DNA from 4 places in the Dyella sp. LX-66 genome. Region 3 is predicted to be linked to each of the others. Evidence: riboswitches for the same ligand, from Rfam matches in the RefSeq annotation. Region 3 holds a riboswitch; each other region holds the start of a gene.
What was found. Region 3 has a riboswitch for cobalamin ahead of KK141_RS16750 (TonB-dependent receptor). Riboswitches for the same ligand answer to the same signal wherever they lie in the genome.

Region 1 (8,007 bases), on a different contig from region 3:
GCTGGCTGCGCTCGGCCGGTTCGTAGCTGCCGCCCAGTTCCAGGTATTGGATGCGCCGCACCTGGTCGTAATGGTCGTAGTCCGCCTGCGCCGAGCCCTTGGCGAAGCTGCCAGTGACAGGTGAATCGAAGGTGGCGGGGCCGACGCGGTTGAGGAACTGCGCGCGTCGCTGTTCGTCGTTCTCGTGCTGGAAATAGCCGGCGGTCAGATGCGCCTGCAGGTTCTGGTGGTTGTCGTATTCGAACTTGCCGAACAGCGCCTGGCGCGTGCGCACGTTGTCGTAGGTGAGCCAGCGCTGGCGGTCCGGCACCGCGGCCAGGCCGTCGAGATCGTCCGAGGGTTTGAGCGTCGAGCCGGTGCCGGCCGCGTTCTGGCGCAGCGAGGACAGCGTCTGCGTGCCGCCGGTGTAGCGGTAGTAGCCGTCGCTGTCCATCGCGGTATCCAGCGACGAGGAGTCGCGCCGGAAGTAGCTGCCCGACAGCACGAAGCCGAACTGATGGTCTGCACCGAAGGTGTTGCTCAAGGTGCCTTCGAGCTGGCCGGAGGGCTTGGAGTCCGCCACCACGCGCTGGTTGTCCCAATGGGCCAGGTCCGCGCGCCCGGCGGCGAACAGCCCCGGCGCATCGAAGGCGCTGCGCGTGCGCAGGTTGGTGATGCCGCCCACCGCGTTGCCCGTCATATCGGGCGTCACCGTCTTGTAGATGCTGACCTGCCGCGCCAGCGAAGACGGCAGCACGTCCAGCGAGACATTGCGCGAGGTGGTCTCGGTGGAGGGCAGGGCGACGCCGTCCACGGTCACCGCGTTGTAATCCGGATTGAGGCCGCGCAGATTGAGGAACTGCGCCTCGCCGCGGCCGTTGTTGATGGTCATCGCCACGCCCGGGATGCGCTGCACCGCCTCGCCCAGGCCGAAGTCCGGGATCGAGCCGATCTCGTCGGCGGACACGCCGTCGGAGATGCCCGGCGCGGCGCGCTTCTCGGCCATGGCCTGTTCGGTGGACAGCACCTTGCCGGTGACTTTCACCCCATCCAGCGCGACCGCGTTGGACGGCGTGGGCGCGCTCTGTGCGCCGGCCTGGCCCACGGCCAGCGCCAGCGCGGTGAGTGCGAAGACCTGCCCGCGGCGCGTGCTGGCGCGGCGGGGCCTTGCGTTGAAGCCCATGAATGCGATTCCCCGGCATGGACCGTCCATGCGTTGCCGGGCAATTTAGTCACTTTATGTGAATTAATTTTGACGGTGGGCGAAATCGCTCACGCGAAACGCTTGGCGCCGGCGACACAGAGCACCACCAGCACGGTGACCAGCACCATCGTCCATGCCACCGGTTCGTGCAGCAGCAGGCCGGCCAGGGCCAGGCCGAAGAACGGCTGCAGCAGCTGCAATTGGCCGACGCCCGCGATGCCGCCCAGCGCCAGGCCGCGGTACCAGAACACGAAGCCGACCAGCATGCTGAAGACCGATACGTAGGCCAGGCCGATCCAGGCTGGCGCATCGATACCCGTCCAGCTGGCCGGCCAGGTCGCCGCCGCGATGGCGGCCATCGCCGGCATCGCCAGGGCCAGGGCCAGGGCCCAGGAAATCACCTGCCAGCCGCCGAGCCGGCGCGACAGCGCGGCGCCTTCCGCATAGCCCAGGCCGCACAGCAGGATCGCGCCCACCATCAGCAGGGCGCCTTCGATCGAGATGGCGCCGCCCTGCAGCAGCGCGAACGAGGCGACGGCGAGGCTGCCCAGTCCGGAGAACAGCCAGAACGCGGGCTGCGGCCGCTCGGCGCCGCGCAGTACGCCGAAGACCGCGGTGGACAGCGGCAGCAGACCGATGAACATGATCGATTGCGCGGAGGTGATGTGCTGCAAGGCCAGTGCGGTGAGCAGCGGGAAGCCGAGCACGACGCCGATGGCGACGATGGAGAGCGAGACGAGGTCGCTGCGGGAAGGGCGCTTTTCGCGCAGCGCGCCGAGCAGGAGCAGGCCGAGCGCGGCGGCGATCACGGCGCGTGCGGAGGTGAGGAACCAGGGCGAGAAGCCCATCACCGCGACGCGCGTGGCCGGTAGCGAGCCACTGAAGATCACGACGCCGAGGAGGCCGCTGCCCCAGCCTTTGGAAGTGGTTTGCATCGGGGTTCCTTCGATCCTTGTGTGCAAGTGCGGGACGATAAACCCAGGGCGCGATCTGGCGGCGGCCATGCTGTGTGCGGATCGGGGCGAAGCGAGGGCAATTGAAGGGGAGTGTCGCGATACGGAACTCTTCTCCCCTCCGGGGAGCACGCGGGGAGAGCACATGGATGTGCTCTGCTTTCCTCGCTCATCAAAACCGGGCACATCCCTGTGCCCTCTTCGCGTAGAGGAGCGAGGAAGATGCCGGTAGGCAGATGAGGGGCGGGTGCTTGCGGTAGCGCCTCTAAGAAGCATAGAAAAGCTTTTGGCTTTCGCGACCCTCAGCGCACCGCTCCGCCCGGCCCCTCACCCCAACCCTCTCCCCGGAGGGGAGAGGGAGCAAAGCGGAACGTCACACCGCCGCGGTCACCCTCTCGCGCATCACCCGCGCCGCTTCGACCAAAGCCACCAGCGCCTTGCGCGTCTCATCCCACCCACGCGTCTTCAAGCCGCAATCCGGATTCACCCACAACTGCTCCGGACTCAGCACCTCGCTCGCCTTCTCCAGCAGCCCCACCATCTCCGCCACATCCGGCACGCGCGGCGAATGGATGTCGTACACGCCGGGCCCGATCTCGTTCGGATAGCGGAAGCGCACGAAGGCATCGAGCAGTTCCATGCGCGAGCGCGAGGTTTCGATCGAGATCACGTCGGCATCCATCGCGGCCACCGCCTCGATGATGTCGTTGAACTCCGAGTAGCACATATGCGTATGGATCTGCGTGTCGTCGGCGACGCCGGCCGCCGCGAGGCGAAAGCTCTCCACCGCCCAGGCCAGGTAGCCGGCCCAGTCCGCGCGGCGCAGCGGCAGGCCTTCGCGCAGGGCGGGCTCGTCGATCTGGATGATGCGGATGCCGGCCGCTTCCAGGTCCAGCACTTCGTCGCGCAGGGCCAGCGCCAGCTGGCGGCAGGTGGTGGCGCGCGGCTGGTCGTCGCGCACGAAGGACCACTGCAGCACGGTGACGGGGCCGGTCAGCATGCCCTTCATCGGCCGCTTGGTCAGCGTTTGCGCATAGGTGGACCAGCGCACCGTCATCGGCTCCGGCCGCTGCACGTCGCCGTAGATGATCGGCGGCTTGACGCAGCGCGAGCCATAACTTTGCACCCAGCCATGCTTGGTGAAGACGAAGCCGTCGAGCTGTTCGCCGAAGTACTCGACCATGTCGTTGCGCTCGAACTCGCCGTGCACCAGCACGTCGATGCCGATCTCCTCCTGGAAGCGCACGCAGGCGGCTGTCTGCGCGGCGATCAGCGCGTCGTAGTCAGCGGTGGACAGCTGGCCGGACTTGTGGCGGGCGCGCGCCTCGCGTACTTCATGGGTCTGCGGGAAGGAACCGATTGTGGTAGTGGGAAACAGCGGCAGGTCGAAGCGCTGCTGCTGTTTCGCGCGGCGGAAGGCGTAGGTGGAGCGGCGGTGCGCGTCCGCGGCATCCAGGTTGGCGAGGCGCTGCGCCACCTGCAGGCGGTGCACCTTGGGCGAGGCCCGGCGCGTGGCGATCAGCTCGCGCGCCCGTTCCAGCGCGGGGTAGGCGGTGACCACGCCCTTGCACATGTCCGCCACGGTGCGCAGTTCCTCCAGCTTCTGCCGCGCGAAGGCCAGCCAGGCATGCACGTCGGACGGCAGCGATTTCTCCAGCGCGGCGTCGACCGGCACGTGCAGCAGCGAACAGGACGGCGCCAGCCACACGCGCTGCTTGCCCAGGCGTTCGATCGCCACGCGGGTGACGGCCATGGCGCGATCCAGGTCCGCGCGCCACACGTTGCGGCCATCGACCACGCCCAGCGACAGCACGCGTTCGGCGGGCAGCGTGTCCAGCACGGCGTCGAGCTGGGCCGGTGCGCGCACCAGGTCGACGTGCAGGCCGTCGGCCGGCAGTTCCTGCGCCAGCCGCAGGTTGTCGCCGAGGGCGCCGAAGTAAGTAGCCAGCAGCAGCTTCGGCCGCGCGGCTACGGCGAGTGCGGCATAGGCCTGGCGATAGGCCGCGGCATCGTCTTCGTCGAGATCGAGCACCAGGCAGGGCTCGTCGATCTGCACCCATTCGGCGCCGGCTTCGCGCAGCCTGCCCAGCAGTTCGGCGTAGACGGGCAGCAGGCGTTCGAGCAGCGCCAGGCGGTCGCTGCCGTCGGCGGTCTTGGACAGCAGCAGGAAGCTCACCGGGCCCAGCAGCACCGGGCGCGCTTCATGGCCCAGCGCCTTTGCTTCCAGAAACTGCACCACGGGTTTCTCGTCGCGCAGGCGGAAGGTCTGCGCGGCATGCAGTTCGGGGACGATGTAGTGGTAGTTGGTGTCGAACCATTTGGTCATTTCCAGCGCGTGCAGGTCGAGGCCCGCGCGCTGCGTGCCGCGTGCCATGGCGAAATAGCCGGCCAGCGGGTCTGCGTCGGCCAGGGCGCGGTAGCGTTCGGGGATGGCGTCGAGCAGGAAGGCCGTGTCGAGCACGTGGTCGTACAGCGAGAAGTCGTTGCACGGCACCACGTGGGCGCCGGCCTCGCGCTGCAGTTGCCAGTGGCGTTCGCGCAGCTGGCGGGCGGTGTCCAGCAGCTGCGGGCGCAAGGCTTCGTCGCGCCAGTAGGCTTCCAGGGCTTGCTTGAGCTCGCGCCGCGCACCCATGCGCGGGAAGCCGAGATTGGTAACGGTGGTCATGTTGCATTTCCTCGATTCGTGGTGAATGAGGAACGAAGGAAGCGCATGGCCACGAACTTTCCGCGGACATGCGCGCGACCTTCGCCCCCGCGGGCGAACCGGGCTGGCGCAGGGTCGCGCAGGAGCGAACGGCCATCGCATGGCGATGGCGCGCAGCCCCAGCCGCTTCCCCGCGGAAGCTCCAGGTCAGACAGAAAGCTCATCGCTTCCCGGCCGGGGCAGGTCTTCGGGCTCGTGGACGAGAGGCGCGGACGCCTCGCCTAGTGCTCGCCGCTTCCCGGCCGGTCCACTGGCCAGTGCTCATGACGAGGGTCGTTTCCACACACCGCTGCGGGGCAGCGCCGGAGTTGGCCGTAAGGCCGCACCGGCTTCCCTTTTAATTGCATCCTTTCATCGCGATGAAAGGATGAAAACCACCAGCGGCGGGGAAATTAGTGCCGGGGCAGGGGTTTAGTCAAGCGGCACAGCGTGAGGCCGGGAGTGGAGCAGCCCGGGCCGGGCTGCTCCGATGGGACTCAGCCTTCCTTGTACTGGCGCAGCGCGACCGGCTCCCAGCGTTCCGTTGAGGGAACGTCCCTGAAGGTCCGCACCCAGGCTTCGGGTACCTGCGGCTGCGGCGTGCCCAAGGTGGGAACGGTGGCGCCGGCGATCGGCGCGCTCGGGTAAGTGGACCAGGGATGGAGCAGCACCTGGTTGGGATTGTTGGGAATCACCTGTTGCCGCTTCGGATCGATGCGCGCCTTCACCGCATTGCCGTCGACGAACAGCCGCCATCCGCTGTCGCCGCCGTTGAGCTTGGAGTGGATGCGGTCGGCGGCCCAATACCATTTCTGCGCACTGCCGTCGTTGCACGCCACCACGTCCACCTGGCGAGTGGCGCGCGCGTTGACGGCAAGACAGCGTCCGTCCAGGCGGCTGACATAGCGGTCGAAGCTGTCGAGGTACCACTGTCCCGCACGGCGGTTGACGTCCCTGCTGCAGGTGCCGAGCGTTGCCGCGCCGCGGCCATCGTTGATGAGACATCGGCCGGCGTTCTCCTTGGACTGCAGGATGACCACCGGTTCGCGGTGCAGGTAGGGCGAGTCGAGGTCGATGGTCATCGCGCTGGTCTTCACGCGGACCACCGGGCCGGAGGATCGGCCAAGGCCATTCCTCTGCACCACGGACGAGGTCGCGGCGAGCTTGATCGGATGCTTGCCGCCCGACACCTTGAAGGTCCATGAGCTGTAGGACTGCGGCGCAAACTGCTTCATGGCCGGCGTCATCGTGCGGTCGTCCCGGAAGCGCTTCAGTATTTCCTGCGAGATCTGATACTTCCAGGTGTTGCGCACGCCGGGCGGGCGAACGCAGTTGTTGCACGGGTAGTAGTTGGGTTCCTCGTGCCTGGATTCCACCGCCGTGGAGTAATCCTTGACGGTGAACGTGATCGATGTGGACTTGGTGTAGCTCTTGCCGAAATTGAAACCGAAGCTCGGCTTGATCGCTGCCGCCGGATTGCCCGCCAAAGCCTTCTCCGCGTCAGCGCCCAGGTTGAAGCCGAAACTGGTGGTCTCCGATTCGGTGTGGTTGTAGGTGAGATCGGTCAGGCTGGTGGTTTCCGGAAGAGTGCGCGCCACGGTGGGCTGGGCGTTCTTGCCGTAATCGAGCATGGCGTCGACGATGTAGTACTCCGTGTATCCGCTGCAGGCGACGGGGCGGCATTGCGGAGCCGCGTCTGCACCGCCTTTGATCAGCCCCGACGTTTTCAGGATCACGTTGAACTGGTCCTTGCTCGCCGTGGAGTCGCGGATCACCGTGATTTCGCGCGTCAGCGACTGCCCGCCGCTGCCGAACGTGGTGTCGGTGAACTCGACGATAGGCAGATGATCGGGGCTGCTACTGCTACTGCCGCTGCCGGTGGCTTGCCTGGCTTGGCGCGATTCCAGCGCGGGAAGCTTGCCGCCGCGTTCGATGGCGGCGAGGTGGTCCGCCACGGCCTGCTGGAAATGCCGCACGCGCGCCGCCGTGTCGGCATAGGCGAGGCTCCGGTCGACGTCGGTGGAGAACACGCGTACGCCGCCCGGTTTCCTGGCATAGATGGCGAGGTCCGCTTCGGATGCCGCACCGAACAGCCTGGCGACCTTGCCACGCGCAGCGGCGGAGGTTCCCGCGGGAATGAAGACGGCGACCGGCAAGCCGGCATCGAACAGGGCGCCGGTTTCATTCAAGGCCTTGTCATCCTCCAGCGCTCTGGCATCGATGAGGGCGACATCGAGCAGGCCATGGCTGGGCGGCGTGGCATGGAAACCGTCGATCGAGCGCCTGGCCAGCAGCGACCGTGTCATCGGCTTCGAGGCGGGCGTGAGCAAGGCATAGACCTCGGAGAGGTCGACGATGGCGGGACGGCTGGCCAGCGGAGCCAGGTCGGCGGAGATGGCTTGGGGATGGTGCGCGGGCGGCGATTGCGCTCCGGCATGGAGGGAGACGGCGCCGAGCGTACATGTGGCGATCATCGCGGGCAGGCGAAGTTTGAGCATGGCTTGGTTTCCTTGAGTTGGTGCAGAGACCGTTGGTCGTGGTCTTTGCTTTTTCAGCCTGCCCGGCATGCCTGCCGTCGCTCTATGCTTATTCGTCCCGATGGAACTTGCTTATCGTCCAATGCACCTGCGATCCGTCTGAAAGTGTCCAGAGGTCGCTTTCTTCACCGGGTTTCTGGAGGCCGCTCGGACAGCATCTGCGTCGATTTGCGATGGATTTCTCACTAAGCGGCTATCCGGTCAGCCCATAGAAATCCTACGGAATGATCCACACAGCGAGCTCCAGCACGGCTGACAAAAAATCGCGATCGATCGAATGAGGCATGGGATTTCCGCGCGCGAGGCGATGAGCGCGCAGAGCTGCTCCATGCGTTGGATAGCCAGAATTTAGGAGATATCCGCTAGGAATGATCAAGCTGCCTATCGGCTTGCATTGTCCGTATGTTCGGACCATCGGCTAGATGGAGATAGGAGTACTACCCGTGATGGCAACGCGACATATCAATCGGAGCGCGGTGCGCAAGGCCATGATCCATGACATGGCGGTCGAAATTCTTGAGGAAATCTACGCGGGGATTTCTGACGGAAGCATCGAGAATCATCCGAAATTCTCCCTGCGCCTCGGGCAGGATCCTCACAAGCTGCAGTTCATCAACAGCATGCCGGCCTACCTTCCGCTGAAGGGCTATG
Region 2 (8,007 bases), on a different contig from region 3:
CGCTCAGCATCGCGGTGCGGCCGGGTTGGTTGTAATAGGCCGCGGTCTCGTAGTGCTTGTCGAAGGCGTTGCGCACACTCAGCTGCACTTTCCAGTCGCGGTCCAGCGCATAGGCCAGGCGCAGGTCGGTGAGCGCATAGCCGCCCAGGCGGTAGCCGTTCGCCAGGTCGTCGTAGCGCTTGCCTGCCGCGTACACGCTGGCGCCGATGCTGAAGTCGCCGAAGCTGCGGTCCGCATCCACGCGCGCGCTGCGCGGGGCACGCCGCGGCAGCAGCTTGTCGCGATAAGTGTCGCTGCGGTTGCGCGGATCCAGCCAGGTGGCGGTGCCGCGCAAGGTCCAGCCGGCCAGCGTGGTGGAAGCCACCGCCTCGGCGCCGCGGATGCGCGCGCGATCGACATTGCCCGGCACACCGCGCGAGGCGTCGTAGGCGATCAGGTCGCGGATACGGGTTTCGAAGGCATTGAGCGACCACAGGCCCCAGCGCGGCGTGCCGCGCAGGCCCAGCTCGTAGCTGCGCGAGCTTTCCGGCCGCAACGCGGTGTTGCCGTAGCCGGGGTAGTACAGCTCGTTGAAGGTCGGCGCCTTGTAGGCGGAACCGGCGCTGGCGGTGAGGCGCATGCCCGGCGTGAAGTCCCAGCCCCACAGCAGGCTGCCGGTGGTCTTGCCGCCGAACTGCTGGTTGTCGTCGTGGCGCAAGCTGGCCTGCAGCGACTGCGTACCGAACGTCTGCTGCCACTGCGCGAACAGGCCGCGGTTGAGGCGCTGGTCGCGCGCATAGCTGGTGTTGCTGTCGACGCGGTCGCGCTGCCAGTCGTAGCCCAGGCTCCACAGGCCGCCGCCGAGATTCAGATCGCCCTGCAGCGAGCCGAGATCGCGGTGCGTATTGAAGGTGCTGGTGTAGCGGCCGTTGAGGTAGTTGTCGCTCAGGTCCGCGCTCTGTCCCGCGCTCGCGATGAGCGTGAAATCGCGGCTCGGCCGCCAGTGCGCGCGTGCGCCGTAGTCCTGCTGCACCACGTCGGACTGGTTGCTGGTGGAGCCGTCGTAGGCGTTGTAGCCCCAGCTGCGCAGCCACTGCGCGTCGGCATCCCAGGCTTGGTTGAAGCGGTAGCCGCCCTTGAGCGAGACGGAGCTGTCGCGGAAGCCATCGCGGTCAGGCTCATTGACGAAGCAGCCCGCGCCGCGCGGCGACGGCTTGCCGCGGCAGGCGTTGATGCCGTCGGTGTCCTCGTGCGTGGCCTGCACCGCATACCAGCCCTCGCCCACCTTGCCGGCCAGGCCGGCCGCGCCGCGGAAGCTGTCGTTGCTGCCGTAGCCCAGCTCCAGGTTCGGCTCGAAGGCGCCGCTGGGGCGGCGGGTAAAGATCTGGATCACACCGCCCAGTGCTTCGGAACCATAGAGGCTGGAGAACGGACCGCGCACGATTTCGATGCGCTCGATCTGCTCCACCGGGATGTTCTGGATCGACGGCTGGCCCAGCGTGGCCGAGCCGATCTTCACCCCATCCACCAGCACCAGCACGTGGTCGGCCTCGGTGCCGCGCAGGAACAGCGACGTGGATTTGCCCGGGCCGCCGTTATTGGCCATCGACAGGCCCGGCGTGCCCTGCAGCAGGTCCGCCACGGACTGCGGCTGCAGGCGCTCGATCTCGGCACGGTCGATCACGGTGACGGCGGCCAGCGTGGCCGATTCGCTCTGCTCGGTGCGGGTGGCGGTGACCACCACGCCCTTGAGGTCCTGCGAGGGCTCGTCGGCCAGCGCGGCGGTGGAACAACAGACAAGGGAAAACGCGGCCGCAAACGCGGACCGGCGCAAGGACGGAACATGCAATGACACTGGTGGCTCCTGGACCGCGCCTGCCCGCGCGGAATCGCTTCGGTTGCAGGACAGGCGGAAGGAGCTCCGGACGGACGCACGACGAGGGCGCGCTCGCCAGGAGCACGCCCACCGCATGTCCGGTTCACCTCGAGGCCGGTCTCCGGGCTCGCGAGCGAAGGCTGGTGCCTCCCCGACCGGCGCCTTCCCATGCTTCGCAGCACAGTGGCTCTTGCCGATCGTGTCTCGCCTACCGTTGCGGGGGCAGCTCCGGAATAGCCGTCAATACGGCGCACCGGATTCCCGTTTCAACCACCAGCCAAGCCAGCGGTCACCTCAGGCCCGGGCATCTTAGCAGCACGACAAGCGGGCGCTCGTCATGTCGAGCAGGAGGCGTCGCGGCGAGCCCCGACCCCTCACCCCAACCCTCTCCCCGGAGGGGAGAGGGGGATGCAGGGCGAGGCGAAAACCCAGCGAAGAGCTCGCGGCGCAGCCGCGGCGTTCCGCTTGTGCGCCGTTGCTTTTGATCCACCGGGTCCCCTTGGCGCCGGCGGTGAGGGCTGGACGATCAGGCCCCGAAGGGGGCGAGGACAGGAGTCCTCGCCTTTTTGATCAGGGCAAGGATGCCCTGTCAAAAAGCCCGGCCAGCCCTCACGGACCCTCAGCAGCTGCGCTGCTGAGGGCGCCAAGCAGGGTGCCCTCTCTTTTTGGTTACTTTTTCTCTGGGCACGCAGAGAAAAAGTAACTCGGGCCGCGGCAGCGGCACGAAACACTCGCCAACGGCGAGACACCCCAGCGTCAACGCAATGACCGAGCGATATCGCCACTGGATCCCGGCCTACGCCGGGATGACGAGCAAGGGGAGGCGCTAGACCCCCTTCCCCCCAGTCCACCCCGTGTCTCCCCACTGACGCACACCTGGCAAGCCACTGCAACACCACTGCGATTACCTATGCAGCGCCTGCAAACAGGCGCCGACCGAGCCCCCCATGAGCCAGATCGACACCAAGCGACGCCGCTTCCTGCAGATGACCGCCGCCTCCGCCGGCGGCCTGGCCGCGGCCTCCCTGCTCCCCGAGACCCTGCGCCAGGCCCTGGCCGCCCCCGCCATGACCGGCACCGGCGACCTCACCGACGTTAAGCACGTGGTGATCTTCATGCAGGAGAACCGCTCCTTCGATCATTACTACGGCGGCCTGCGCGGCGTGCGCGGCTTCGGCGACCGCGTGCCGGCGCCGCTGCCCGGCGGTGCGCGCAACGTGTGGCAGCAGCCCTACACCGGCCATACGGACGGCTATCTGCTGCCGTTCCGCATGAACACCGCGACCACCAGCGCGATCTGCGCCAATGCGCCGGCGATGAACTACCCCGTGGACACGGCGATCTTCAACAAGGGCAAGTTCGACGCGTGGAACACCGCGCGCGCGGCCGGCCTGGGCATGGGCCATTTCGAGCGCGCCGACCTGCCGTTCTATTACGCGCTGGCCGACGCCTTCACCATCTGCGACCACTACTTCGCCGCCACCCTCACCCAGACCAACCCCAACCGCCTGCATGCGATGACCGGCAGCAACGGCCTGTCCATCGGCCAGGCGGCGGTGCTGGACAACACCGAGCCGAGCGCGGGCTTTACCTGGACCACCTATGCCGAGCGCCTGGAAAAGGCCGGCGTGAGCTGGAAGGTCTACCAGGAGAGCAACAACTTCGACGACAACGCGCTGGCCTGGTTCAAGAACTTCAAGCAGGCCAAGGCCGGCACGCCGCTGCACGACAAGGGCATGGCCACGCAGGCGGACATGGTCGCCGCATTCGCGCAGGACGTCGCCAACGACACGCTGCCGCAGGTGTCGTGGATCGTGGCCGCCGATTACCTGTCCGAACACGCGAGCTTCAAGCCGGCCTACGGCGAGGACCTGAGCGCGCGCCTGCTCGCCGCGCTCGCCGCCAATCCGGCGGTGTGGACCAAGACCGCCTTCATCCTCAACTACGACGAGAACGGCGGCTTCTTCGACCACGTGCCGCCGCCGACGCCTCCGGCTTCGTCCAACGACGGCTTGTCGACGGTGAGCGTGACGGGCGAGATCAGCAACGGCCAGCCGATCGGCCTGGGCTTCCGCGTGCCGCTGATCGTGGTGTCGCCGTGGACGCGCGGCGGCTGGGTGTGTTCGCAGGTGTTCGACCACACCTCGGTGCTGCGTTTCCTGGAGCAGCGCTTCGGCGTGATGGAACCGAATATCAGTGCCTGGCGCCGCGCCGTGTGCGGCGACCTGCTCAGCGCCTTCGATTTCAGCGGCAGCAACAACGGCTGGCCCAGCCTGCCCTCCACTACCGGCTATACCGCCGCCGCGGACCAACAGTGCAAGAACCTGCCGGCGCCGGGCATTCCTTCCACGCAGGCGATGCCCGCACAGGAAGCCGGCACGCGTCCGGCACGCGCACTCCCTTACACCTTGCGCGCGGATGGCCGAGTGGATGCCGCGGCGGGGCGCTACTGGATCGACTTCCATAACGACGGTGCAGCCGGCGCGGTGTTCCAGTTGTATGCGGCCAACCGCAGCGATGGGCCGTGGCGCTACACGGTGGAAGCGGGCAAGCAGCTGTCGGATTACTGGAGCGCGGCGCGTTACACCCAGGGCGTGTACGACCTGGAGGCGCATGGGCCGAATGGTTTTCTGCGGCAGTATCGCGGCAGCGTGGCCACCGGGATGGGTGCGGCGCCGGAAGTGGCAGCGAGCTACGACACTGCAGGCAATCGCCTGCGGCTGGCCGTGACCAATAACGGCGGCGCGGCATGCACCGTGACGGTCAGCAATGCTTATGTGGAGGGCGATGTGCGGATTTATTCGGTCGCCGCCGGGGCCACGGTGAATGACAGTTGGGCACTGGGTGGCTATGCCAACTGGTACGACTTGAGTGTGACGGTTGCTGAGCTGGCGGGTTATTGGCGGCGGTTGGCGGGGCATATGGAGAATGGCTTGCCAAGCCAGAGCGAGCCGCGCTGACAAACAAGACGGCGTAGGTTGGGGTGAGCCGCAGGCGAACCCCAACGGTGCGATGCGCATCAAGCTGGTGAACGTTGGGGTTCGCCTGCGGCTCACCCCCACCTACGCCATGCGGACCGGACAAAGAAAGGCGCCTCTTCGGCGCCTTTCTTTTACTGCTTCCGAAACACCAACTGCCCGCCTTCCGCATCCACCGCAATCGTATCCCCCGAAGCAAACCTTCCCTCCAGGATCTCCCGCGCCAGCGGATTCTCCAGCTGCTGCTGGATCGCGCGCTTCAGCGGCCGCGCGCCGTACACCGGATCGAAGCCCACATTGCCCAGCAGGTCCAGCGCCTTCTCGCCGATCTCCAGGCGCAGCTGGCGTTCGGCCAGGCGCTTCTCCAGGTGGATCAGCTGGATCAGGGCGATCTTGCGGATCTGCTTCTTCTCCAGCGGGCGGAACACCACCAGCTCGTCCAGGCGGTTGATGAACTCCGGACGGAAGTGCGCCTGCACCACGCCGAGCACCGAAGCCTTCATCTGCAGGTAGTCGGCTTCGGAATCGCCGGCCTGCTCCTGGATCAGCTGCGAGCCCAGGTTGGAGGTCATCACGATCACGGTATTGCGGAAATCCACCGTGCGGCCCTGGCCGTCGGTGAGGCGGCCATCGTCCAGCACCTGCAGCAGGATGTTGAACACATCCGGATGCGCCTTCTCCACCTCGTCCAGCAGGATCACGCTGTACGGACGGCGGCGCACCGCCTCGGTGAGATAGCCGCCTTCCTCGTAGCCGATATAGCCGGGGGGCGCGCCGATCAGGCGGCTTACCGAGTGCTTCTCCATGAATTCGCTCATATCGATGCGCACCATCGCGTCCTGCGTGTCGAACAGGAACTCGGCCAGCGCCTTGCACAGCTCGGTCTTGCCCACGCCGGTGGGGCCCAGGAACAGGAAGGAGCCATACGGGCGGTTCGGATCAGACAGGCCGGCGCGGGCGCGGCGGATCGCGTCGGACACCGCGCGCACCGCTTCGTCCTGGCCGACCACGCGCTTGTGCAGCGCTTCTTCCATATGCAGCAGTTTCTCGCGCTCGCCTTCCAGCATCTTGCTGACCGGGATGCCGGTCCAGCGCGACACCACCTCGGCGATCTCCTCGTCGGTGACGCGGTCCTGCACCAGCTTGAACTCGTGCTTCTCGGCGGCCTGCGCGGCGGCGAGCTGCTTTTCCAGTTCCGGCAGGCGGCCGTACTGCAGCTCGCTCATCTTGGCGTAGTCCTGCCGGCGCTGCGCGGCTTCCAGCTGCACGCGGGCCTGCTCGATCTGTTCCTTGATCTTGGTCGCGCCCTGCAGCAGCGCCTTCTCCGACTTCCACACTTCGTCGAGGTCGGAGAACTCGCGCTCGAGTTTTTCGATATCGCTTTCCAGGTCGGCCAGGCGCTTCTTGGACGCCTCGTCGGTTTCCTTGCGCAGCATTTCGCGCTGGATCTTCAGCTGGATCAGGCGGCGTTCCAGGCGGTCCAGTTCCTCCGGCTTGGAATCGATCTCCATGCGGATGCGGCTGGCCGCCTCGTCCATCAGGTCGATCGCCTTGTCCGGCAGCTGGCGGTCGGTGATGTAGCGGTTGGACAGCGTGGCCGCGGCGACGATGGCCGGGTCGGTGATCTCCACGCCGTGGTGCACCGAATAACGCTCCTTCAAGCCGCGCAAAATCGCGATGGTGTCTTCCACGCTGGGCTCGCCCACGAACACCTTCTGGAAGCGGCGCTCCAGCGCGGCGTCCTTCTCGATGTACTTGCGGTACTCGTCCAAGGTGGTGGCGCCGATGCAGTGCAGCTCGCCGCGCGCCAGCGCGGGCTTGAGCATGTTGCCGGCGTCCATGGCGCCGTCGGCCTTGCCGGCGCCGACCATGGTGTGCAGCTCGTCGATGAACAGGATCACCCGGCCTTCCTGCTTGGACAGGTCGTTGAGCACGCCCTTCAGGCGCTCCTCGAACTCGCCGCGGAACTTGGCGCCGGCGATCAGCGCGCCCATGTCCAGCGCCAGCACGCGGCGGTCGCGCAGGCCTTCGGGCACTTCGCCGTTGACGATGCGCTGGGCCAGGCCTTCGACGATGGCGGTCTTGCCCACGCCGGGTTCGCCGATCAGCACGGGGTTGTTCTTGGTGCGCCGCTGCAGCACCTGGATGGTGCGGCGGATTTCCTCGTCGCGGCCGATCACCGGATCGAGCTTGCCGCTCTCGGCGCGCGCGGTCAGGTCGACGCAGTATTTCTCCAGCGCCTGGCGCTGGTCCTCGGCATTCTCGCTCTGCACCTTTTCGCCTCCGCGAATCTTGTCGATCGCCTGTTCCAGGTTGGCTTTGTGGGCGCCCGCGGCCTTCAATGCCGCGCCGAGATCGCCTTTGTCTTCCAGCGCCGCGAGCACGAACAACTCGCTGGCGATGAACTGGTCGCCGCGCTGCTGCGCGAGCTTGTCGGTGAGGTTGAGCAGGCGCGTGAGGTCGTTGCCGATATGCACATTGCCTTCGTCGCCTTTGACGCGCGGCAGGCGGTCCACCGCCTCGGCCACGCGCTGGCGCAAGGTGGGCACGTTGACCTGGGCCTGGGTCAGCAGCGGCGCGGTGGTGCCGCCCTGCTGGTCGAGCAGCGCGGCCATCACGTGCACCGGTTCGAGCATGTTGTTGTCGCGGCCCACCGCCATGGATTGCGCGTCGGCCAGCGCTTGTTGGAAGCGCGATGTCAGTTTGTCCATCCGCATAGATAGAACCCCGCAAAGAGAAAGATTCGGCAGCCCCCGAGGCCGCTCACTGCCGGATGAGATGCGGTCCGACCTCAACGATTCAAGTAGGTTGGGGGGAGCGCAGCGAACCCCAACGCGGCGGCACCGTTGGGGTTCGCTGCGCTCCCCCCAACCTACGTTGGTTCACGCAGACACATCCAAAGCTGATCTTCACATTCGCCCTGCTAGGCTCGTCCTGATGTCTTTTTCCCCCGCCTTCCCCCGCATGCCCGCGGCGACGCCGCTTCCGGCACCGCCCTTGCCCGGCACCGACGACCGCTGGGCCCTGTTCCTCGACGTCGACGGCACCCTGCTCGAGTTTGCCGAACGCCCCGACGACGTGCGCCTCGAGCCCGAGCTGTACGCGCTATTGGCCGAACTCTACGCCCATCTCGAAGGCGCGCTCGCGCTGGTGAGCGGGCGCAGCCTGGTCAGC
Region 3 (8,007 bases):
TGGGTCAGGCCGGTGGGTTCGCCGTTCGGGCCGACCCCGCTGTAGGTGTAGTACTCGCTGTAGTAGTTGGACGCCGAGGCGCCGCGGATGGCCACGTTCGACGGGATCGCCAGGTGGTAGCGGCCCGCGTTGGCGTACACCTTGAAGCTGGAGTCGCCGAACACGTCCCAGGTCAGGCCCAGGCGCGGCGCCAGCTGGTGGCGCTGCTTGACGTAGACCTGGCCGGAGCCGTTGAGGTTCTTGAACTGCTCGTTGCGCAGGCCGACATAGGCCAGCCAGCGGTCGTTGACCTGCCAGCGGTCTTCGATGAACTGCGCTTCCTGCTCCACCTTCACGCTGGCGCCGGTCTGGAACAGGCGCTTCTCGGCCACATACTGGGTGCCGGGCGGCGGCACGATGTCGGGACGGCCGGTGACCGGGCCGGCATTGCGGTAGACCCAGCGGTAGCCGCCTTCATAGACGTTGCCGGCGGTGGATTCGAGCGTCTGGTTGTCCACGCCCGCGCGCAGGTCGTGGTCGCCCAGGCGGTATTCCACGTCCAGGCGCCAGCCGTGCGTCTTGTCCTGCGCGCCCTTGCCCAGCACGGTGCCGTTGACCAGGCCGCAGCCGGTGATCGGCGCGCCGACGCCGGAGCCCTGGCGCGAATCGAGGATCCACGGGCAGTTCGGGTTGGAGGCATAGCCGAGGTCGCGCACGTGCTCGGTCTTGCTGCGGCCGTACAGCGCGTTCACCGTCAGGCTGTCGGTGATGTAGCCGGTGTACTTGCCGATGTAGACGTCGCCGCCCGGCTGCGAGCCCGGGCCGGAATCGAAGTTCTTGGTCTTGTCCGAACCCAGATAGTCGGTGGCGCGGAAGGTCTTGTAGTCGTAGCGGTAGACCTGGCGATCGATATTGGTCTTGTCCGACAGGCCGGTCAGTTCGAGCAGGTGGTTGTCGGTGATGTTCCAGTCGACCTTGGCCAGCCACTTGGTGGCCTTGCTGACGTCGTTGGTCTGCTGCGGCGTGGTGATCGGCAGCACGGTGCGGCCGGTGGTACGGGTGAAGTCGCCGGCGGCGTACAGGAACAGCTTGTCCTTGATCAGCGGACCGCTGATGTAGCCGGTGTACTGCTCGGACGAAGTCTTGTTGTCGGCGCGGTACTGGTACAGCTGGCCGTTCTCGCGATAGATGCTGCGCGGCGAATCGCGGAAGTACTGCGGGATGACATACATGCCGACGCCACCCTTCCAGGTGTTGCCGCCGCGCTTGGTCACCACGTTGATCACGCCGCCGGTGGAGCGGCCGTACTCGGCGCCGTAGCCGCCGGTGTAGATCTGCTGCTGGTCGATCGCGTCGTACGGCAGGCTGGTGAAGCCCAGGCCGGTCAGCGCGTTGGTCACGGCGTAGCCGTTGATGTAGTACTGGTTCTCCGACGCGGACGAACCGCCGAACGAAGCCACGTTGCCGTAGCGCGAGTCGCCCGACACCACGCCCGGCGCCAGCAGCGCGGCCGCGGTGACGTTGCGCGCCAGCGGCAGCTTCTGCAGCTGCTCGGAGGTAAGCACGGTGCGCGAGTCCACCGCCGATACGTCGATCGCCGGCAGCGCATTGCCGATCACCTGGATGCCTTCCAGCGTCTGCGCATTGCCGGACGCGGCGGTGGCGGCGCCGGTGAACGAGACGTCCACGCCGCCGCCGAGCGCGACCTGCACGTTGTCGCGGCTCTCCAGCGTCTTGCCGTCCTTCTGCACGCTGACCTTGTAGCGGCCGACCGGCAGCGAGGCGGCGCGGTAGCGGCCGTCGGCGTCCACCCCGATGTCGCGGGCGAAGCCGGTGTCCAGGTTTTCGATATGGATGGTGCTGCCGGCTTCGGCCGAGCGGCCGAAGATGACGCCGGAGGCGTTGGACTGGGCCATCGCCGTGCCGGCGAGGCTCATGCCCAGCGCGAGGGCGAGGGCGGTACGGCGGCACACCGCCGCGTAACGCGGTTGGCGGAACGTCTGCATTGGTTGATCTCCCCGAGAAATCCAGTAAGGACGGGCGAAAAGTTCGCCCCAAAGCGTCGCGGGAAATCGCGGCAGGTCCCTTCGAAAGCGGATCGGCGGAAAGCGGCAGGCGACCCCTCGCCTGGCGCGCTTCGCAACTTCTCGCGGGTCGCTCGCCGACCTTAGAGGGGGGTCGGAAAGGGAGTCAACAAAAAACTAAGGTTTTTTCCTACGCCCGCCGGGGGGTTCACCGAATTTTCAACTTATTGAATGCGTTGAAGTTCGAAAAATCGCCCGGCAAGAAAAAACGTGAACATCTGCTTAACGTCCAGGTCTTTGCTGCATCGCATAAAAAAATGCCGCCGGGTTAAATCCGGCGGCAACAAGGGGAGATCGCGCCGGGGTCGTCCCCGGCGCTCGTTGCTTGTTTACAGCGAGAAGTCGTAGCGAGCGCCGAAGCGGACCGTGCGCGGCGCGGTGTAGCTCAGGATGCGCCCGTAGGTGCCGCTGCGCGCACCGCTGCCCAGCTGGTAGGTCTCGATCCGGTTCTGCGCCTTCTGCTGGTTGAAGACGTTGAAGACGTCCATCGAGAAGGCCAGCTTGTGGTCGGCCCAGGCCGGACGCCATTCGCCGCTGAGGTTCAGCGTGTACGTCCACGGCATGTTGCCCTGGCTGCCGCGCGGCGCGACGTGACCATTGCAATAAAAGTACGACGAGCCGTACTGGTAGGGATCGGTCGGCGGGATGCCCTGGCAGTTCTTCGGGCGGCCCGAGGCGATCAGCAGGGTGCTGCCGATCAGCCACTCCGGCGTCATCTGGTAGAAGCCGTAGGCCTTCACCTGGTGGCGGCGATCGTTCGGCAGGTTGCCGCTGGAGCCGATCATCAGTTCGGGGAAATCCCACGCCTGGGTCACCGACGGATCCTGCTGGCCGATGTCCGAGAGCAGCAGGCCTTCGGAATTGCCGAAGTTGTGCGACCACACGTACTCGATCTTGCCGTACCACTTCTGGTCGAACTGATGCTCCAGGTAGAGGTTCAGCGCGAGGTACTTGCGCTTCAGGTCCGGATAGCCGAGTTCTTCCTTCGACAGCGTGATGTTCTTGAGCGTGCCGGCGCCATCGTGGTCGATGGTGAAGGTGGCGCCGCGGCCGGGATTGAACAGCAGGCAGGGCGCGCCGTTGGTTTCCCACCCGGTGAAGGCCGGATTGGTGATCGGCGTGCCGGCGGCGGCTTCGTGCGCGAGGAACGGACGGGCATCGCAGAAGTCGTCGATGATGCTCTTCAGGTTGCGGTAGATCGCCTTGGCGCCGACGGTGTAGTTCGGCGCGATCTCCTTGTCGAAGCCCAGGATGTACTCGTCCTGGTAGTAGGCGCTGATGCCCTTCTTGGCCAGCGTCACCGGGTTCGGCGCCTGGCCGTTGGCGCCGTTGGCGAAGAACACCGAGCTGATCGGCGTCGGGTTGATCGGCGCATTCGTCACCGGGTCGACGCCGGTATAGACGAAGTACTGGTTCTCGAAGCGCTGCGGGCCAGCGCCGCGGATGGCGACGTTCGAAGGCACCGCCAGATGGTAGCGGCCGGCGTTCGCGTAGATCTTGAAGGTGGAATCGCCGTTGACGTCCCAGGTCACGCCCAGGCGCGGCGCGAGCTGGTGGCGCTGCTTCAGGAACACCACGCCGTCGGTGTTGAAGTTCTTGAACTGCTCGTTGCGCAGGCCCATGTAGGCGAGCCAGCGGTCGCTGATCTGCCAGTGGTCTTCGATGTACTGCGCCTGCTGTTCGACCTTCACCTTACCGGCGGCGCTGAAGATGGTGCGCTGGGCCACTTCGGTCGCGCCGGGCGGGATATTCATGCCCGGTACGGTGGAGAAGTCATCGGTGGCGTTGAAGTAGGTCCACAGCGCGCCGCCCTGCGTGGCGAGGCCGGAGAAGGATTCCAGGGTCTGGTTGTCCAGACCGCCGCGCAGCGTATGCGAGCCAAGGTGGTATTCGATATCGAAGCGCCAGGCGTGGGTCTTGTCGTTCGCACCCGGCACGCGCAGGTTGCCGCCCACCGGCGCGCAGCTGATGCGGCTGGGAGTGCTGCGGTTGTCGGTGATGTTCGGGCACACCACGCCGGCGGCACCGGTCACGCTGTCGACGTGATCGGCCGTGCTGCGGCCGTACAGCGCGTTGATGGTCAGGCTGTCGGTGATGTAGCCGGTGTACTTGCCGACGTAGACCTGGCCGCCGGGCGTCGAATTGGCGGTGCCCTGGTTCTTCTGGTGCTCGGTGCCCTTGAGGGTGCCCTGCACGCCGGTGTTGTAGTTGTAGTTGTAGATCACCGTATCCTGGATGGCGTCTTCGCCGAGGCCGGTGAACTCCAGGATGTGGCTGTCGGTGATGTTCCAGTCCACCTTCGCGATCCAGCGCGTGATGTGGTTGCTGTCGTCGGTGGTGCGCGTGCTATTGCCGTTGGTGCCGTTGTTGGTGCCGTACTGCACGCGGCCGGTGTTCTTGGTGAATTCGCCGCTGCCGTAGAAGAACAGCTTGTCCTTGATCAGCGGGCCGCCGACGTAGGCGCCGACCTGCGTCTGGGTCAGCTTCTCGTTGGGACGGAACAGCACCTTGCCGTCGGTGACGCGGCCGCTGCCCACCGGGTAGTAGATGTAGCGCTGGGAGGCGGCCAGCTTGGCCGGGCTCCACAGCAGTTCGGCGCCGGCCTTCCAGGTATTGGTGCCGCGCTTGGTGATGATGTTCACCACGCCGCCGGTGGAACGGCCATATTCAGCGCCGTAGCCGCCGGTGAACACCTGCTCCTGGTCGATCGCGTCGAACGGCAGGCTGGTGAAGCCCAGGCCGGTGAGCGCATTGGTGACCGGGAAACCGTTGATGTAGTACTGGTTCTCGGCGGCGGATGCGCCGCCCATCGAGATGGCGTTGCCGTAGCGGCTGTCGCTGTTGGTGCTGCCCGGCGCGAGCAGCGCCGCCGCATTGACGTTATTGAGGATCGGCAGCTTCTGCAGTTGCTCGGAGGTCAGCACAGTGCGCGAGTCGACCGACGAAACGTCGATCGCCGGCAGCGCATTGGCGACCACCTGGATGCCTTCGAGGTTCTTGGCACCCGTCGCTGCGGCAGCGGCGGCGGTGAACGAAATCTCGGTACCGGTGCTGACCACCACTTGCACGTTGTCGCGCGTGTTGAGGGTCTGACCGTCCTTCTGCAGGCTCACGCGATAGCGGCCGACCGGCAGCGATGCGGCGCGGTAGCGGCCGCTCGAATCCAGGCCGATGTCGCGCGTCAGGCCGGTATCGACGTTTTCGATATGGACGGTGGCGCCGGCGTCGTCGGCGCGGCCGAAGATGGTGCCCGATGCGTTGGACTGCGCCATCGCCACACCGGCAAGGCTCATGCTCAAGGCAACGGCGAGGGTGGTCTTGCGCCACAGCGGCGCACGACCAGCGTGCTGGAACTTGATCATCTACGTTCTCCCCATGATGGCCTTTGCGGCCGACAGGCGCAGTGCGCCGAATTGCCAATCGCAGGAAAACGTGCCGGCAGATGTCGCAAGACCGGACCCGCACCGAGAGAACTTCCCCAAGCCCTCGAGTGCTACACGCAAGTTCCAGCGATTCGCCGGCGGAACATAAGCGTGCGAATTAGCGCCCGTCAACAAAATATTTACGCTCGCCTGAGTTTGTAATACATCATTTGCAACAGCTACTTAGGCAGCAAAACGCAATATTTCTCGAAACTTGCAGAGAGCTTACGCAAAGCTTGCTGGATGACTATTCAGCCGTCCAAATGCAAGAGTGATTTCGTTCGAAGCGCGTGCTGGGGAAACGATGCGACGAACGCAAAAACCTGAGGCCCATCGCACCCAGCGCCCGGGCGCTGCGTTGCCAGGCCCTGGCCCCTCCCGTTAAAGTTGCGTTCGTTCGGGTGTCCCAAAGCCACGCTGCCAAGGGATGAAACGGGAAGCCGGTGCGCCTTCGCGGCAAGGCCGGCGCTGCCCCCGCAACGGTAAGCGAGCAGTTCTGCTTCCAGCGATACGCCACTGCGCTCCCACGAGTGCGGGAAGGCCGCCGGAGGATCGCGCGGCGACGCGCACTCGCAAGCCCGGAGACCGGCCCGAATATCTTTCCTGGTGGCTCGCGGAGGGCGCAGCCGGACCACGTGCCGGTGCCGTTTGCCTGCCGTCGTTTGCGCTACTTCCTCCGTCATGCCGCCAGCTCGTCATCGATGGGCCGTGCGCGAGGCGCGGCCGAGGAAAACGTTGCAATGAAGAAGACCCTGCTGGCCACCGTCCTGCTGTCCTGCGTCGCCGCGGCCCATGCCGCCGACCAGAACGACGCCGGGCAGCTCCCCACCGTGGTAGTGACCGCCACCCGCACCGCCACCCCGATCGACGAGACGCTGGCGCCGGTCACCGTGCTGACCCGCGCCGACATCGAGCGCCTGCAGCCGCAGTCCGTGCAGGATCTGCTGTCCGGCCTGCCGGGCGTGGCCTTCGGCAATGCCGGCGGCCTGGGCCAGCAGACTTCGCTGTTCATGCGCGGCACCAATTCCTCGCACACGCTGGTGCTGGTCGACGGCGTGCGCATCGGCACGGTGGGCGCGGGTATTCCGGCTTTCGAGCAGCTGCCGGTGGAACAGATCGAGCGCATCGAGATCGTGCGCGGCCCGCGTTCCAGCCTGTATGGCTCGGACGCGATCGGCGGCGTGATCCAGATCTTCACCCGCCACGGCCAGCCCGACGAAGCGCTGACGCCGTCGGTCACGGTGGGCGTGGGCAGCCACCGCCTCGCCGACGGCCAGTTCGGCCTGTCCGGCGGTTCGCGCAATGCCTGGTTCAACGCCAGCGTCGGCGGCCAGTACACCCGCGGCATCAATGCCTGCCGCGCGGCGGCGGCTGGCGTGGGCGGCTGCTTCACCAATGAGCCGGACAACGATGGCTACCGCACCTACAACGGCGCGCTCAGCGGCGGCTACCGCTGGGACGGCGGCACTGAACTGACCGCCAGCGTGCTCAAGAGCAAGGGCGACATCGAATACGACGGCGACTTCCAGAACTACACCCGCCGCTCGCAGCAGGTGGCCGGCGCCAACCTGCGCTTCGCCGTGCTCGACGCGTGGAAGATGAGCCTGAGCGCCGGCCAGAACATCGACCGCGCCGACAACTATCTCAACCGCGCGGACCTCGGCGCCGACATGGCGCCCGCCGGCCATCTGTACTCGCGCCGCAACCAGGCCAGCTGGCAGAACGACGTGACACTCGCGCCGGGCCAGCTGCTCAGCGCCGGCGTGGACTTCCAGCAGGAGCACGCGGACAGCGACACCGCCTACCTGCGCACCAAGCGCAACAACACCGGCGTGTTCGCGCTGTACCAGGGCCAGTTCGGGCCGCACGAGATCCAACTGTCGGCGCGCCACGACCACAACGAGCAGTTCGGCAACCACAACACCGGTTCGGCCGCCTACGGTTACGGCTTCGAGAACGGCCTGAAGTTCACCGCCTCCTACGGCACGGCTTTCCACGCGCCGACCTTCAACGACCTGTACTTCCCGCCGTCGTTCGGTTTCGCCACCGCCAATCCCAACTTGAAACCGGAGAAGTCGCGCACGGCGGAGATCGGCCTGTCGGCGCGTCCGGGCGTGTGGAACTGGGCGGTGAATGCCTACCAGACCAAGGTGGACGACCTGATCGGCTACGACGCTTTCTTCGTGCCGATCAACGTCAGCCAGGCGCGCATCCGCGGCATCGAAGGCCAGGCCGGCGCCGACGTCGACGGCTGGCACCTGCGCGGCTACCTCACCTTCCAGAAGGCGGAGAACCGCGGCGAGGACGATCCCAACCGCGGCAACCTGCTGGCGCGCCGTCCGGAACGCATCGCCCGCCTCGACCTGGACCGCGACCTCGGTGGCACCTTCAGCATCGGCGGCACGGTGAATGCCGAGGGCTACCGCTACGACGACGCGGCCAACCTGCAGCGCCTGGGCGGCTACACCACGGTGGACCTGCGCGCGAGCTGGCATTTCCAGCCGGGCTGGACCCTGCAGGGC
Region 4 (8,007 bases), on a different contig from region 3:
CACGATCAAACGTCTCTCGATGGCTGCCGTCGCGCTGTGCGCGCTGCTGCTGGCGGCCTGCGACAAGGTGCCGGCCGGCAACGTGGGCGTGAAGTTCCAGCTCTATGGCGACGGCAAGGGCGCGCTGCAGGAATTGCCGCCGGGCCGCTACTGGGTGGGCTGGGGCTATGAGCTGTACACCTTCCCCACGTTTACGCAGACCTACACGTTCAGCCGTTCCTCGAACGAAGGCCGCCCGATCGACGAGTCGCTGAGCTTCCAGACCGCGCAAGGCCTGATCGTCAACGCCGACGTGGGCATGACCTATCACATCGATCCGACCAAGGTGACCTTGATCTTCCAGAAATACCGCAAGGGCATCGACGAGATCACCGACGTCTACCTGCGCAACATGGTGCGCGACGCGCTGGTGAAGGAGGCCGCGAACCTGGATATCGAATCGGTCTACGGCAAGGGTAAGGCGCATCTGATCGACGCGGTGCAGAACGACGTGGCCGCGGATGTGGCGCCGGTGGGCATCGTGATCGAGAAGATCTACTGGATCGGCGAACTGCGCCTGCCGGACAACGTGGTGCAGTCGATCAACGCCAAGATCCAGGCCACCCAGATGGCCGAGCAGCGCCAGAACGAAGTGGCGCAGGCGCAGGCCGAGGCGCAGAAGGTGGAAGCGGAAGCCGAGGGCCGGGCCAAGGCAGCGGTGACCATCGCCGAAGCGGAGGCCAAGGCGATCGCGCTGAAGGGCGACGCGCTGCGGCAGAACCCGAACGTGGTGCAGATGTCGGCCATCGAGAAATGGGACGGCCACCTGCCCACCTACAACGGCGGCGGCATGCTGCCCTTCGTGAACCTGCAGGCGCGCGAGGCGTCGAAGTAAGGCAAACGGCGGAGCCTGCGGGCTCCGCCTTCGTTTCAACGGGCGCAAGTTCTTGTCGAGCTGAACGCGCGCAGCCCAACCGATGGCAGGGTGGCCTTGATGTCATCCGCCGCACGCATACTTCGGCACTTACGCGCGCGGACCAAGCCGTCGCCCACCACCACGAGGTAGCACCCCATGACTCCCCAGGAACAGCAACTTCTCGACGATTTCCTGCAGCGCCTGGCCGCCGCCGGCGGCGTGGCCAAGGACATGCAAGCCGACGCGCTGATCCAGCAGCGCCTGGCCGGCCACCCCGACGCGCTCTATCTGCTGGTGCAGCGCAGCCTGCTGCAGCAGCAGGCGCTGGAGAATGCCAAGGCGCAGATCGCGCAGTTGCAGGCGCAGGTGAGCGGGCAGGGCGGCGGCAGCTTCCTCGGCGGCCAGGCCGGCGGCTGGAGCCAGCCGCAGCAGCCCTCGACGCCTCCGCCGATGCCGCAGCAGCAGGCTGCGCCGGGCTGGCGCGAGCGCCTGTTCGGCGGCGCCGCACCGGCGCCTCAGCAGCCCGCAGCCGCGCCGAGCTTTCTCGCCAGCGCCGCGACCACGGCCGCGGGCGTGGCCGGCGGCATGTTCCTGTTCAACGGCATCGAAAGCCTGCTGGGCGGACACCACAGCGGCGGTTTCTTCGGCGGCGGTGGGCAGGAGACCGTGGTGGAGAACATCACGCAGAACAATTTCTACGACGACAACAACAGCGGCAACGCGTTGCAGAACGATCACGCGTTCGCGCAGGACAACAACGATTTCAACGGCGACCTGAGCGACGTCGGCGACGTGGGCTTCGACGACAGCGACAACGACAACAGCTGGGTGTAACGCCTAGAAGTGGAATCCTTCTCCCCGCCGGGGAGAAGGTGGCGGCAGCCGGATGAGGGGCGGGTGCTCGCGACCGAGGGTAAACGAAGCGTCGCTCGTTCTGTGCTCCCGCTTCTAAGCTCCGTAGGCCCCCCTCACCCCAACCCTCTCCCCGCAGGGGAGAGGGAGCGCGGTGCTCAGAACGCCATGTCGAACGCCACTTCACCCTCGACGCCGACCTGATACGCCGACACGCGGCGTTCGAAGAAGTTGGTCACTTCCTGCACGTCCTGCAGGTCCATGAAGTCGAACGGGTTCTTCGCGCCGTACTTCTTCGGCAGGTCCAGCTGCACCAGGCGCTGGTCGGCGCAGTACTCCAGGTACTGGCGCATATCCTTCACCGACAGGCCGGCCACGCCGCCGGACAGCACGTCCTCGGCGAACTGCGTTTCGCAGGCGATGGCGTCTTCCAGCATCTCTTCCACTTGCGTGCGCATGGCTTCGTCGAACAGGTCCGGCTCTTCCGCGCGCACCGTGCGCACCACTTCGAAGGCGAAGCCCATGTGGCCGGATTCGTCGCGGAACACCCAGTTGGTGCCGGAGGCCAGGCCGTGCAGCAGGCCGCGCGAACGCAGGAAGTACACGTAGGCGAACGCCGCGAAGAAGAACAGGCCTTCGATGCAGGCGGCGAAGCAGATCAGGTTGAGCAGGAACTGGCGGCGCTGTTCGCGCGTCTCCAGGCGCTGCAGGTTCTGGATCGAGTCGATCCACTTGAAGCAGAACTCGCCCTTCTGGCGGATCGAAGGGATGTTCTGGATCGCGCCGAAGGCCTTGTTGCGCTCGGCCGGGTCGGGAATATAGGTGTCCAGCAGGGTGAGGTAGAACTGCACGTGCAGCGCTTCCTCGTACAGCTGGCGCGACAGGTACATGCGCGCTTCCGGCGCATTGATGTGCTGGTACAGGTTCAGCACCAGGTTGTTCGCCACGATGGTGTCGCCGGTGGCGAAGAAGGCCACCAGGCGATGGATCAGATGACGGTCCGCGTCGCTCATCTTGGACTTGAGGTCCGTCACGTCCAGCGAGAAGTCCACTTCCTCCACCGTCCAGGTGTTCTTGATGGCGTTGCGGTACATCTCGTAGAACTCGGGATAGCGCATCGGGCGCAGGGTGAGTTCGAAGCCGGGGTCGAGGATGTGCTGGCGGCGGGTGGTTTCGGTGGACATGGTTGATCCTTGCGACAACGTGGGGCGAGCAACCCTTCTCCCGTCGGGAGAAGGTGCCGGCAGGCGGATGAGGGTGCGGGCGCAGTGATGAGCATCACTGCGCCCGCACCCTCATCCCAGCCCCTCTCTCGATGCGAGAGGGGCTACGCATGTACTTACTGGCAGGCCTCGCAGTACTCGGGGTTTTCCAGCGAGCAGAACACCGCGGCGTTCGCCTGTTCCTGCTCGGCTTCCGGCGCCGGCTTCGCTGCCGGTGCGGTGGCGGATACCGTGGTCTTGGCGATCTTGGTCGCCGGCCTCGAACGCAGGTAATACGTGGTCTTGATGCCGGACTTCCACGCGTACATGTACATGGAGCTCAGCTGCCCGATGTTCGGGTTCTCCATGAACAGGTTCAGCGACTGGCTCTGGTCGATGTACGCACCGCGCGCGGCGCCCAGGTCGATCAGGGCCTTCTGCGGCAGCTCCCATACCGTGCGGTAGATCTGGCGCAGGCGCTCGGGGATGTTGGCGATGCCCTGGATCGAGCCTTCGGCCAGCTTGATGGCGTCGCGGACTTCCGGCGTCCACAGGCCCAGCGTCTTGAGCTCTTCGACCAGGTAGCGGTTCACCACCAGGAAGTCGCCGGACAGCGTCTCGCGCTTGAACAGGTTGCTCACCTGCGGCTCGATGCACTCGTAGCAGCCGGAGATCGAGGCGATGGTGGCGGTCGGCGCGATCGCGATCAGCAGCGAGTTGCGCAGGCCATGTTCCTGCACGCTCGCACGCAGCGATTCCCAGCGCGGGGCATCGTTTGGCCTGGCCTGCGGCCAGTAGTCGAACTGCAGCTCGCCGTTGGCGGCGCGGCTTTCGGCGAAGCCCGGATGTGCGCCGTGCTCGCGCGCCAGCTCGTTGGACATGGTCAGCGCGTGGAAGTAGATCTCCTCGGCGATGCGCGTGGACAGCGCCAGCGCGTCGGCCGAATCGAACGGCAGGCGCAGCTTGAAGAACACGTCCTGCAGGCCCATCACGCCCAGGCCCACCGGGCGCCACTTCTGGTTGGCGGTGCGCGCGGTGTCGATCGGATAGAAGTTCAGGTCGATCACGCGGTCCAGCTGGCGCACCGCGGTGCGCACGGTGGCGGCGAGCTTGTCGAAGTCGAACACGCCATCGACCACGTGGCGCGCCAGGTTCACCGAACCCAGGTTGCACACCGCGGTCTCGCCCGCGTTGGTCACCTCGAGGATCTCAGTGCACAGGTTGGACAGGTGGATGACGTTCTCGGCCTTGGCCGTCTGGTTGCTGGTGGCGTTGCTGCGGTCCTTGAAGGTCATCCAGCCGTTGCCGGTCTGGGCCAGGGTGCGCAGCATGCGCGCGTACAGCTCGCGCGCCTTCACCTTCTTCACCGCGATGCCGGCGGCTTCCGCTTCGCGGTAGGCGCGCTCGAAGGTCTCGCCCCAGCTGTCGACGAAGTGCGGCACGATCTTCGGATCGAACAGCGACCAGTCGCCGTCGCTCTCCACGCGGCGCATGAATTCGTCGGGAATCCAGTTGGCCAGGTTGAGGTTGTGCGTGCGGCGCGCCTCGTCGCCGGTGTTGTCGCGCAGCTCGAGGAATTCCTCGATGTCGGCGTGCCACGGCTCCAGGTACACGCAGGCCGCGCCCTTGCGCTTGCCGCCCTGGTTCACCGCGGCGACCGAGGCGTCCAGCGTCTTCAGCCACGGCACCAGGCCGTTGGAATGGCCGTTGGTGCCGCGGATCAGCGAACCGCGCGAACGCACGCGCGAGTAGGCCAGGCCGATGCCGCCGGCGAACTTGCTGAGCTTCGCGACGTCGCCGTATTTCTCGTAGATCGACTCCAGCGAGTCGGTCGGCGAGTCGAGCAGGAAGCAGGAGCTGAGCTGCTCGTGCGCGGTGCCGGCGTTGAACAGGGTGGGCGAGCTGGCCATGTATTCCAGCGAGGACAGCAGGCGGTACAACTCCAGCGTCTCGCCGATCTCGCTGCCGCCCAGCGCGCAGGCGATGCGCATGAAGAAGTACTGCGGCGTCTCGATCACCTTGCGCAGCTGCGGGTGGCGCAGCAGGTAGCGGTCGTACACGGTGCGCAGGCCGAAGTATTCGAAGCGGCGCGTGGCCAGCGGATCGATGGCGTCGTTGAGCTTGCGCGCATTGGCGGCGACGAAGTCGCGCAGGCGCGCGTTGAGGATGCCCAGCTCCGCGCCGCGCGCGATCGACTGGGAGAAGCTCTGGATTTCCTGGCCGCTCACTTCCTTGTCGACGTAGGCGCCGAGCAGGCGCGCGGCGAGTTGGCCGTATTCCGGTTCCTCGGCGGTGAGCGCCGCGGCGGTGCGGATCGACAGCTCGTCCAGCTCGCGCGTGGTGGCGCCGTCGTACAGGCCGCCGATCGTCTTCAGCGCCACGCGCAGCGGATCGACCGCATGCAGGCCTTCGCCGCTGCGGGTCACCGCGCGCACGATCTTGTTGACGTCGACGATCTCCTGGCTGCCGTTGCGCTTGGTCACGCGCATCTGGCCGGGGTTGTGCGGCGGGGTGAGGGCGAAGGGGGTCTCCGCCACGGCTTCCATGCGAACGGGCTCCGGCGCGGCGGCAGCTGCGTCGGCGGCAGGGAAGGCGGATGCGTCCGCGCGGTCGTCGGTGCGCTCGCGCGAGTCGGTGTCGATAGGTTGCATGGCATCGCTCCAGGCCAAAGGCTTCAACGACCTGCTCCCGCGCGCAGGGCTGAGACGAAGGCGGTGTAGGCGGGGACGGCCGTGCGGCGGAGCCCGGGGCTCCGCGCCACGACGCGCTTCCCCGCGGAAGCCGCCATCACTCACCGCGGCCCTGAAGGCCACGATGTGCCGGCAGGTCTTCGGACTCGCAGACATGGATCGTTCGCTGGCGACCGATCCGACCTACTCGCCCCCGCTTCCCAGCCCTCGAGGACCAGTGCGATGGGAGCTTTCGTTTCCGCTTACCGCTGCGGGGCAGTTCCGGATTTGCACCGGATTCCCTATTAAGCCAATCCGACCGTGGGTCTGAGAAAGGCACCGACGGGGCACAACATATAGGGGTGGGGTGGGGCGGGTCAACCCAATCCGTTGTGCATATATCGGTGGATAAGTGGGGTAATTCAAGGCCTGGCGCGGCCTGGCGGCCATGCGAAAAAACTTGGCGATCGGTTCTGCCCGGGCGCTCAGGGCGCGATGCTGAAATCCACTTCGATCGGATACGGCGCCGGGCTGGCCGGCGGGGCCGGCAGCTTCCAGCTGGCGAAGCGGCTGAGCAGGCAGGTGGCTACGTCGGTGGGGGCGCGGACTTCGACCCGGCCCAGGCTGCCGTCGGCGTGCACGTCGGCGACCAGCACGAAAGGGGACTTGTCGGGCTTGGGCAGGGAGGCGATGCAGCTCTTGAGCACGTCGGTGGTGCGGTCGCCGATCGCGGCCCACATCTTCTTCTGGTAGTCCGGCCCGTCCTTGGCGCCCTCGGTCAACTTGGCCTGCTGCACCCGCGTTGAGAAATCGTCCGCCGGCATGCCGGGTGCGGACAGCAGGGCGAGGAAGAGCAGGCTGGTCATGGCGGGGCTCCGTGCAGGAAAGGCCACCACGTTACCGCAGTGCAAGCCATCGAAGGGGAGGGGAAGCATGTCGACGTCGCCGAAGATCGTGGCCGCGCTGCTGGCGCTGGCCGTCACCGCGCAGGCCTGGGCCGCGGAACGCATCGAAGTGCCACGTTCCGATGGAGCGAGCACGCCGCTGATGGTGTACGAACCGGCCTCGGCGAAGACCTGCCCGCCCCTGCTGCTGGTGTCGCACGGCGCAGGCGGCAGCGAGCAGGGCCTGCGCTATGTGGGCGAGGCCTTGAGCGCCGACGGTTGGCGCGTGGTGGTGATGGGGCATCGCGAAAGCGGCCTGCCGGTGCTGAAGCAGGACTTGCGCAGCGATGGCTTCAAGGGCGGCATCACCGCCCTGGTCACCGATGCGCCGGCTTATCGCGCGCGCTTTCTCGACATCGATGCGGCGCTGGCGTGGTCCGAACAGCGCTGCCATGCGCCATTCAAGGCGCTGCTCGGCCATTCGATGGGCGCGATCACGGTGATGCTGGAAGCCGGCGCGCACAACAAGCTGGGACTGGCGCCGAAGGGTGTCTTCGACGCCTATGTGGCCTTGTCGCCGGAAGGGCCGGGACCGGTGTTTCCCGAAGGCGCATGGGCACCGATCGCTGCACCCACGCTGCTGGTCACCGGCACGCGGGACCAGGGGCTGGGCGGCGACTACCGCTGGCGCATGCAGGCTTTCGATGGACTCGGGCCGGGCTGCCGCTGGCTGGCCGTGGTGGATGGTGCCACCCATATGAACTTCGGTGGCGGACAGTTCGCCGCAGGGGCCCAGAAGAGTACGACGACGCTGGTGTCGGCTTATCTGGATGCGTTGCGCTCCGGCCGCTGCGGTACGCCACCGGCCTTGGCGGGCGTGTCGGTTCGCCAGAAGCCGGACGAGTAGCGGGTTTCCCGTTGCGGCCTGCTCAGCCTGCGGCTTGCTCCGAGTGCGCCGCTTCGGTGGCCGGGGCCTGCAGATAGTCCAGCGTCGCCTGCAGCATCGAGGTCATGCCTACCTTCAGTGCGCCCTCGTCCATGAAGAACCGCGGGGAGTGATTGGCTGGCGCCTTCGCCGCATCCTGGCCGGCTGGCGTGGCGCCGACGAAGAAGTACACGCCCGGCACCTCTTTGGCGAAGTAGGCGAAATCTTCCGAAGGCATGGCGGGCGGCGCCTCGATCACATGTTCGCTGCCGATCGCCTTGCCGAGGCTGGCGCGCACGCGAGCCGTCAGCGCTGCGTCGTTGACCGTCACCGGTACGCTGTCGCCCATCGGAATCTGCGTCTGCACCGTGGCGCCGTTCGCGGCGGCCACGTGCTGGGCGATGCCGCGCAGGCCGTCGATGGCCTGCTGGCGCATGGCGGGATCGAAGCTGCGCAGGGTTCCCTGCAGTTCCACTTTGTCCGGCACGATGTTGTGGCGCGCGCCGCCCTCGACGATGCCGAAACTGAGCACGGCCGGCAGCATGCCGATATCCAGCCGGCGGCTGACGATGGTCTGCGC

Region 1: another riboswitch for cobalamin. It lies ahead of metE (5-methyltetrahydropteroyltriglutamate--homocysteine S-methyltransferase); the one in region 3 lies ahead of KK141_RS16750 (TonB-dependent receptor).
Region 2: another riboswitch for cobalamin. It lies ahead of btuB (TonB-dependent vitamin B12 receptor); the one in region 3 lies ahead of KK141_RS16750 (TonB-dependent receptor).
Region 4: another riboswitch for cobalamin. It lies ahead of KK141_RS13485 (ribonucleoside-diphosphate reductase subunit alpha); the one in region 3 lies ahead of KK141_RS16750 (TonB-dependent receptor).

The regions. Positions count from the first base shown of each region.
Region 1 covers NZ_JAHFVJ010000021.1:7,691-15,697, reverse strand. The annotation lists gene KK141_RS22230 (TonB-dependent receptor) at 1-1,162, opposite strand, end outside; gene KK141_RS22225 (DMT family transporter) at 1,252-2,118, opposite strand; gene metE (5-methyltetrahydropteroyltriglutamate--homocysteine S-methyltransferase) at 2,510-4,801, opposite strand; cobalamin riboswitch at 5,001-5,234, opposite strand; gene KK141_RS22215 (hypothetical protein) at 5,317-7,386, opposite strand; gene KK141_RS22210 (ornithine cyclodeaminase family protein) at 7,803-8,007, shown strand, end outside.
Region 2 covers NZ_JAHFVJ010000003.1:175,037-183,043, forward strand. The annotation lists gene btuB (TonB-dependent vitamin B12 receptor) at 1-1,834, opposite strand, end outside; cobalamin riboswitch at 1,950-2,167, opposite strand; gene KK141_RS07445 (phospholipase C, phosphocholine-specific) at 2,803-4,815, shown strand; gene clpB (ATP-dependent chaperone ClpB) at 4,968-7,550, opposite strand; gene otsB (trehalose-phosphatase) at 7,771-8,007, shown strand, end outside.
Region 3 covers NZ_JAHFVJ010000009.1:22,703-30,709, forward strand. The annotation lists gene KK141_RS16735 (TonB-dependent receptor) at 1-1,985, opposite strand, end outside; gene KK141_RS16740 (hypothetical protein) at 1,985-2,335, shown strand; gene KK141_RS16745 (TonB-dependent receptor) at 2,393-5,425, opposite strand; cobalamin riboswitch at 5,868-6,094, shown strand; gene KK141_RS16750 (TonB-dependent receptor) at 6,226-8,007, shown strand, end outside.
Region 4 covers NZ_JAHFVJ010000006.1:143,862-151,868, forward strand. The annotation lists gene KK141_RS13470 (prohibitin family protein) at 1-874, shown strand, start outside; gene KK141_RS13475 (DUF2076 family protein) at 1,052-1,729, shown strand; gene KK141_RS13480 (ribonucleotide-diphosphate reductase subunit beta) at 1,906-2,931, opposite strand; gene KK141_RS13485 (ribonucleoside-diphosphate reductase subunit alpha) at 3,087-5,600, opposite strand; cobalamin riboswitch at 5,753-5,977, opposite strand; gene KK141_RS13490 (peptidase C13) at 6,104-6,484, opposite strand; gene KK141_RS13495 (alpha/beta hydrolase) at 6,552-7,409, shown strand; gene KK141_RS13500 (amidohydrolase) at 7,432-8,007, opposite strand, start outside.